One region of the Intestinibacillus sp. Marseille-P6563 genome, then DNA from elsewhere that is predicted to be linked to it. Evidence: a T-box and tRNA genes for the amino acid it is inferred to sense, from the RefSeq annotation. Region 1 holds a T-box; the other holds one or more tRNA genes.
What was found. The T-box of region 1 lies ahead of EFB11_RS03315 (valine--tRNA ligase). A T-box ahead of a tRNA ligase gene usually reads a tRNA of that ligase, here a tRNA-Val.

Region 1 (3,414 bases):
TCCACCTTCTCGGTCGAGAAGCGCATATCGTTGCCGGGTGAGTTGCCGGTGACCAGCGTAAAGCGCAGCGCGTCGGCGCCGTACTGGTCGATAATCTCCAGCGGGTCGATGCCATTGCCAAGAGACTTGCTCATCTTGCGGCCCTGCGCGTCGCGCACCAGACCATGGATATACACGGTCTTGAACGGTTCCTCATGCATCTGCTCCAGGCCGGAGAAGATCATGCGGGCAACCCAGAAGAAGATGATGTCATAGCCGGTGACCAGCACGCTGGTGGGATAGAAATAGTCGAGTTCCGGGGTCTTGTCCGGCCAGCCGAGCGTAGAGAACGGCCACAGCGCCGACGAGAACCAGGTATCGAGTACGTCCTCTTCCTGACGCATATGAGTACCGCCGCACTTGGGGCAGACGGTCACATCGGTGCGCGATACGGTCATTTCGCCGCAGTCGTCGCAATAGTACGCCGGGATCCGATGGCCCCACCACAGCTGACGGGAGATGCACCAGTCGTGTACATTCTCCATCCAGCGCAGATAGGTCTTGGAGAAGCGCTCGGGCACAAACTTGACCCGGCCGTCCTTGACGACTTCCATTGCGGGCTTTGCCAGCGGCGCCATCTTGACGAACCACTGCGCCGAGGTCATCGGCTCTACGGTCGTACCGCAGCGGTAGCAGGTGCCGACGTTGTGCTCGTGGTCCTCAGTCTTGACCAGATAGCCGCCCTCTTCGAGGTCCTGGATGACCGCCTTGCGGCACTCGTAACGGTCCATGCCCTGGTACTTGCCGCCGTTCTCGTTGACAGTCGCATCCTCGTTGAATACGAGAATCTGCTCGAGGTTATGACGCTGACCCATCTCGAAGTCGTTCGGGTCGTGGCACGGGGTGACCTTCACACAACCGGTACCGAATTCCATGTCGACGTATTCATCGCCGAAGATCGGGATTTCGCGGTTCATGATCGGCAGGATGCAGGTCTTGCCAATCAAGTGCTTGTAGCGCTCGTCGTTCGGGTTGACAGCCACACCGGTATCGCCCATAAAGGTTTCCGGACGGGTGGTCGCAACGACCAGTTCGCCCGAACCGTCTGCCAGCGGGTAGCGGATGTGCCACAGCTTGCCCGGCTGGGTTTCATATTCGACCTCAGCATCCGACAGCGCGGTCGCACAGTGCGGGCACCAGTTGATGATGCGATGGCCCTTGTAAATGAGGCCCTTTTCATACAGGTTTACAAAGACTTCCTTGACCGCCTTGGAGCAGCCTTCGTCCATGGTGAAACGCTCACGGCGCCAGTCGCACGACGAGCCCAGCTTCTTGAGCTGCTCGATGATGCGGCTGCCGTACTGGTGCTTCCAGTCCCACACGCGCTCGAGGAACTTCTCACGGCCCAGGTCGTAGCGGGTCAGGCCCTCTTCCTTGCGCAGGTTTTCCTCGACCTTGATCTGGGTCGCAATGCCTGCGTGGTCGGTGCCCGGCATCCACAGCGCCGAATAGCCCTGCATGCGCTTGAAACGGATCAGGATGTCCTGCAAGGTTTCGTCAAAGGCATGGCCCATGTGCAGCTGGCCGGTAACATTCGGGGGCGGGATAACAATGGTAAACGGTTTCTTGGTTTCATCGACCTCTGCGCCGAAGAAGCCGCTGTCGTTCCAGAACTTGTACAGCTTTTCTTCGACCGCAGACGGGTCATACGTCTTTGGCAGTTCGCTCATAAACGCAATACGCTCCTTTATCGAAAATTTGGTTTGACTGAAATGAAAAAAGCCTTCGTCCCAAAACTTTAGGACGAAGGCTTTTGCTTCCGTGGTACCACCTAAATTCGCAGGAAAGTCCCTGCGCACTTGGCGCCCCTAACGCGGGCGGTAACGGGTACGCTTACCTAATGTTCAGCGCACCGGCTCCAAAGCTACCTTCTCCCCAGCCGAACGAAGGCTCACACCAACCGCCTTCTCTCTTGCGAACAAACGCAGGGATACTCCTCTTTTTCATCGCCTTTATGATATTCTCTGTGAAATCCTTTTTATTATACGGATTTCTACTCCTTTTGTCAAGAACGGGGCGAAATTTTTCTCAAATCTGCTTGGTTTCGACCAGGAATTTGTGCTCATAGGCCTTTTGCAGCTTGTCGAGGTTCTCCGGGTCCTTGCCGCCGACCGGGATACCGTCGATTTCCCCAACCGGAGCGCACAGCGTGCCCGAACTCGACACAATAATCTCGTCGGCGTTCATCAGTTCGACCATGGTAAACGGCTGCTCAGAAGTCGGGATACCGTTCTCCTGCGCCAGTTCGAGCAGGTGCTTGCGCGTGATGCCCGGCAGGATGAGTTCATCGGTGGGCGCCGTGCGCAGCGTGCCGCCCTGCAAGATGAGGATGTTGGAGTGCGACCCTTCGGTCACACGCGAGCCGCGGTGCAGCACTGCCTCGTCACAGCCACGCGCATGGGCTTCCTGATTGGCCATGACGCTGGGCAGCAGATTGAGGGTCTTAATGTTGCAGTGCAGGAAACGGGTGTCCTCGAGCGAAATGAGCTTGAGCCGCTTGTGGAACGGGTCGAGCGGACACGGCCGCACGAACATGAGCAGATTGGGTTTGACGTCCGCAGGCGGAAAGGCGTGACCGCGGTAGTACGTGCCACGCGACGCCTGCCAGTACAGCAGCCCGGCAAAATCTGGGTCGGTCTGGTCGACCACCTTTTGCAGCTCGGCCTTGAGCTCTTCCCGCGTCAGGTGGAACGGCAGCTTGAGCAGACGGCAGGAGTTATAAAAGCGGTCCAGATGCTCCTCGAGTGCGAATAGCACACCGTTGACCAAATACAACGCTTCATAGCAGCCATCACCAAAGTAGACTGCGCGGTCCAGCGCCGGAATCATGAGCTCTTCCAGAGGGGCAATCTGCCCGTTATAGTAACCAATATTTTGCATATCCTTCGCCTCTTTCTCTCTTCTGCGTCGGTGGAAATCTTCTTCTGTCTGTATCATACTACGGCATCCGAAACTTCGTCAAGCACCCAAACTTATCGAGGACACATTCGGTTTGCCACCACTAATTTTTCGTGTTCGGTCAAAATTTTTAGGCTTTTTTCTATGGAATTCTTCGTTTCGATTACGTCCTATATTTTTTCTATTTCTCTCGGTTTTTGTAACAATATTCACCGATATTCCAAGTGATTCTCTATGATTTCCAGTTCATGCTTCCGGTATTTTAGTTAAAATGTTGTTGACTTTTTTTCATTTTTTACTATACTAAAGGTATCACTAGAAACTTATCCAGGTTTTGGACAGTTTCATGAAAGGGGATAAAAAATGAAAATCAACCATTCTCGTCGACGTGTCCTGGCTCTCTTGGCCGCTCTGGCGCTGACCGTGTCGTTGACTGCATGCGGTGGGGACAACGCAGCAACCGACGGCGGCAAGGCC
Region 2 (3,414 bases), on a different contig from region 1:
TTCCCAGATTGATCTCCAAATTCCGCAAAAAAGCATCGACCATTTCCATGATGTCGCCATTGGACTGTCCTTCAAACGCAAAACGTTTCATACCCAGCAGCAAATACGCCACATAGAATTCTTCGTCTTTGGGTAGGACAATCTGGTCCGCAGCCAGTTGCCGCAGCATATCTTTGACCTGTTCCAATTCTTCGGTATAGCACAATGTCCTTCGTTCCATGGGATCAAAGGCGATTGGCTGTCCGGTCATATGATCACGGATAACGGCTGCCAGGATCATCACCGCTGTATGCCGGACAAACTGCTCCACAAAGCTGGCTGCAATCGCATCCCCATAGCGCTGAATGGCAGCAATCACCGTGCGATAGGCATCCCATTCCTTGCATTGCAGCACTTGACACACCGACCGGTTGAGCAGCTGAATGATCATCTGCCATACGCCGCGATTTTTCACTGTACTGAGTTCATCCGAGATAAAATTACGGATCGCCAGTTCCTTGCCTTCAAAATAATAGCCGTCCTTATGGGAAAATTGCAGCCGCAATCCGCTGTCGGTCACCCGCTCCTTGAGTACACGCAAATCCGATTGAATGGTATTTTTGCTTACATCCAATTCCTGCCGCAATCCTTCCAATGTGGTTTGATTGTTATCGAGGGCAATGAAAATGGCTTCCAATGTCATCCGTTCCTGGCTGGAAGCCAAGTAGGATGCCCGGGTCTGCAAAAGCTGCTCGATTTCGGGGATGCTTTCGGTTTGCACGATGCAATTTCCATTTTTCACTTGGATCGGTGGGATATGATGATCGGCTAAGCAGGTATTGATCTTGGTAAGGTCATACTGCAGTGCCCGGCGGGATAAACCGATCTCGTCCAACAGGCTATCCGTATGAATCTGGCCATTGGACGCCAATATCAGATATAGAATGGAACTCATCCGACTATTTATCTCCATTCCTCATCCCTCCTGTCTTGGGTTTACGAGATCATTCTTTCAGATCCAAAATGAACGCGGTGACTTTTTCCAATGCTTCCTTTTCTTCCTGCCCATTGGTCTGAACGGTGAGTTCTGTACCCTTCACTAGACCGGCCAAAAGAAGGTTCATAATTTTTTTAGCGTCATGGGCTTTGCCATTTGCCAGGATCTTTATGTCGCATGGGAACTGCTTGCACAAATTCACCAGATCGCTCGCCGGTCTGGCGTGAATCCCGGTTTTGTTTTGTATGATGATTCGTTTTGTAACCACATCGATTCCTCCCTTGCATTTCGTCTGTCATCTGCTTGGTGATTTCATGATATCACACCGGTTTCTCGGGAAAAATACCAAGTTTTTGATCATTTTCAGCAGTTTGTGCAAAGATTGTGTCGCTTTAAAAATCACATTTTTTGTTTCCAAATATTGAATTCTACACATTTTTGATTCGTCAAATCATCCGATATCCAAAAGCTTATTTATTGGTTTTTACCAATAAATTTCCTATATTTTTATTTTTCACCCTGTTTTTTCATGTTAACTCTTTTTTGGAACACAATTCTTGCTCTTTGCCATTCGGAGTATAAAAAATCTTGTGTTTTCCTCTTGGTGACGAGCATAAAAAAAGCACTCACTTTTGTGAGTGCTTTTTGTGATGAACGAAGCCCGTTCCTTTGGCCTTTCGCAAACACGAAAAAAGGCACTCACGTTTGTGAATGCCTTCGTTTCTGGTGGAAGTTACAGGGCTCGAACCTGTGACCCTCTGCTTGTAAGGCAGATGCTCTCCCAGCTGAGCTAAACTTCCATTGGTGACCCGTACGAGATTCGAACTCGTGTTACCGCCGTGAAAGGGCGGTGTCTTAACCACTTGACCAACGGGCCGAATATGGTAGCGGTAACTGGACTTGAACCAGTGACCTTTCGGGTATGAACCGAACGCTCTAGCCAACTAAGCTATACCGCCATTTCTTTTGCTCACCGGCTTGTTCTCACCAGCGACATGATTTATTATACGGCATCACTACCCATTTGTCAACATATTTTTTCATATTTTTTTGTTTTTTCTGATGCACCAGAATATATGCTGTTTTTACGTCGAAACGCCCCATTTTGCGTCCATAACCCGTTCATAAAATTCTGCATCCCAAACATGGGTACTTTGCAGTTGCTCGGTCGTGAGCATAAAATAATCGTCGGAAACATATTCCCCCTGGTCGGGTACCGGGTCGTCAAAGGTGCAATCAATGAAGTACGTTTCTCCATCCACACGCACTGCATTCCATCCATGGTTCATGCTATCGTCGGCCACATAAATGGCGTCCAGTCCCGCGGCCTGACACAGCAGCACAAAGGCGCGCGCATAGCCCGCACAGACCGCCTTGCCATCGATCAGGGCACCGTATGCCGTAAAGGGCGCACTGGAGCCATCCACGCTGCTCTCATTCTCAGCGGTCTCCACGTCATACACGCAATGCCGCACCAGAGCATCGTGCAGCGCCCGCAGCTTTTCCCGTTCGTCGGTGAGCCCCTCGGTCGCCTGCTCGGCCATCCCACGCGCCAGGGTCGCAGCCTGTTCCTGCCGTGCCTGGTCGGCCACTTCGATCTTCACTTCGGTCGTCCCATCGCCATAGACCGTCATACCCATCGTAAAGGCATACGGCCATACGGCCTCCATGGCCTGGAATAATTCATCCCCGTCCAGCTCTGCGCCACGCAGACGGATGCTGTCCGAGCCATCGGCTAACACGTCCACCGTTTTCATCGCAGCATCGATTGGCGTCGATGCGGTTTCTGCAGGCATGAGCAAACTGCATCCGGACAAGGTCCCCACAAGCAGCAACAGACAAAGCCACCGTTTCATGGCGCACTCCTTTCTGAAAAAAATAAGCGGACAGCTCCGAGCCATCCGCCTCTTTTTCCTCTTACATGAGTTTTACCGTATAATAGACCGCTGTGACAAACAGGTACGCAGCAGCTACAAAAATCGCATACAGCGCAATAGTCAGCCCCATAGCCGCGCCCAGCGTAACCAACGCTGCCATGATGACCGGCGTTGCCAGCATCATGCCGTAGGCATTGGACGAGAAGCGGAAATCCCATTTATGGGTGCCCAGCTTGAGCTTGCTGCCAGCCTTTTTGATCTGCAGCACTGCTGCAATCTGTACAATGGCCAGCGCGATGCACAGCGCCGCAGCCACCCACGCCAGATACTTCACGTTAGCACTGATCTGTGCACGACGCACGATCAGCAGCATCGCGATCGCGACTCCACAATCGACCGACATCACACAAAATTCCGGCTGATAGGAGTGGTAGATCAGATAATACACTGCCAGCACCGGCAGCAGGCCATAGAACACCTTGAAAATCGGGAAACCGTAGTGATGCACCAAGGCCAGAATGACAAAGGCCGCCGCAAACACGATGATGATATTGCGTCCTG

Region 2: it encodes a tRNA-Val, which carries the amino acid that the T-box ahead of EFB11_RS03315 (valine--tRNA ligase) is inferred to sense. The anticodon was not compared.

Annotation. Positions count from the first base shown of each region.
Region 1 covers NZ_UWOD01000001.1:627,261-630,674, forward strand. Annotated here, with positions in the region: gene EFB11_RS03315 (valine--tRNA ligase) at 1-1,709, opposite strand, end outside; T-box leader at 1,776-1,995, opposite strand; gene EFB11_RS03320 (aminotransferase class IV) at 2,068-2,919, opposite strand; gene EFB11_RS03325 (DUF6376 family protein) at 3,301-3,414, shown strand, end outside.
Region 2 covers NZ_UWOD01000002.1:1,022,877-1,026,290, forward strand. Annotated here, with positions in the region: gene EFB11_RS13220 (BglG family transcription antiterminator) at 1-952, opposite strand, end outside; gene EFB11_RS13225 (HPr family phosphocarrier protein) at 984-1,244, opposite strand; tRNA gene EFB11_RS13230 (tRNA-Val) at 1,701-1,776, opposite strand; tRNA gene EFB11_RS13235 (tRNA-Glu) at 1,779-1,853, opposite strand; tRNA gene EFB11_RS13240 (tRNA-Met) at 1,859-1,935, opposite strand; gene EFB11_RS13245 (transglutaminase domain-containing protein) at 2,062-2,832, opposite strand; gene EFB11_RS13250 (hypothetical protein) at 2,894-3,414, opposite strand, start outside.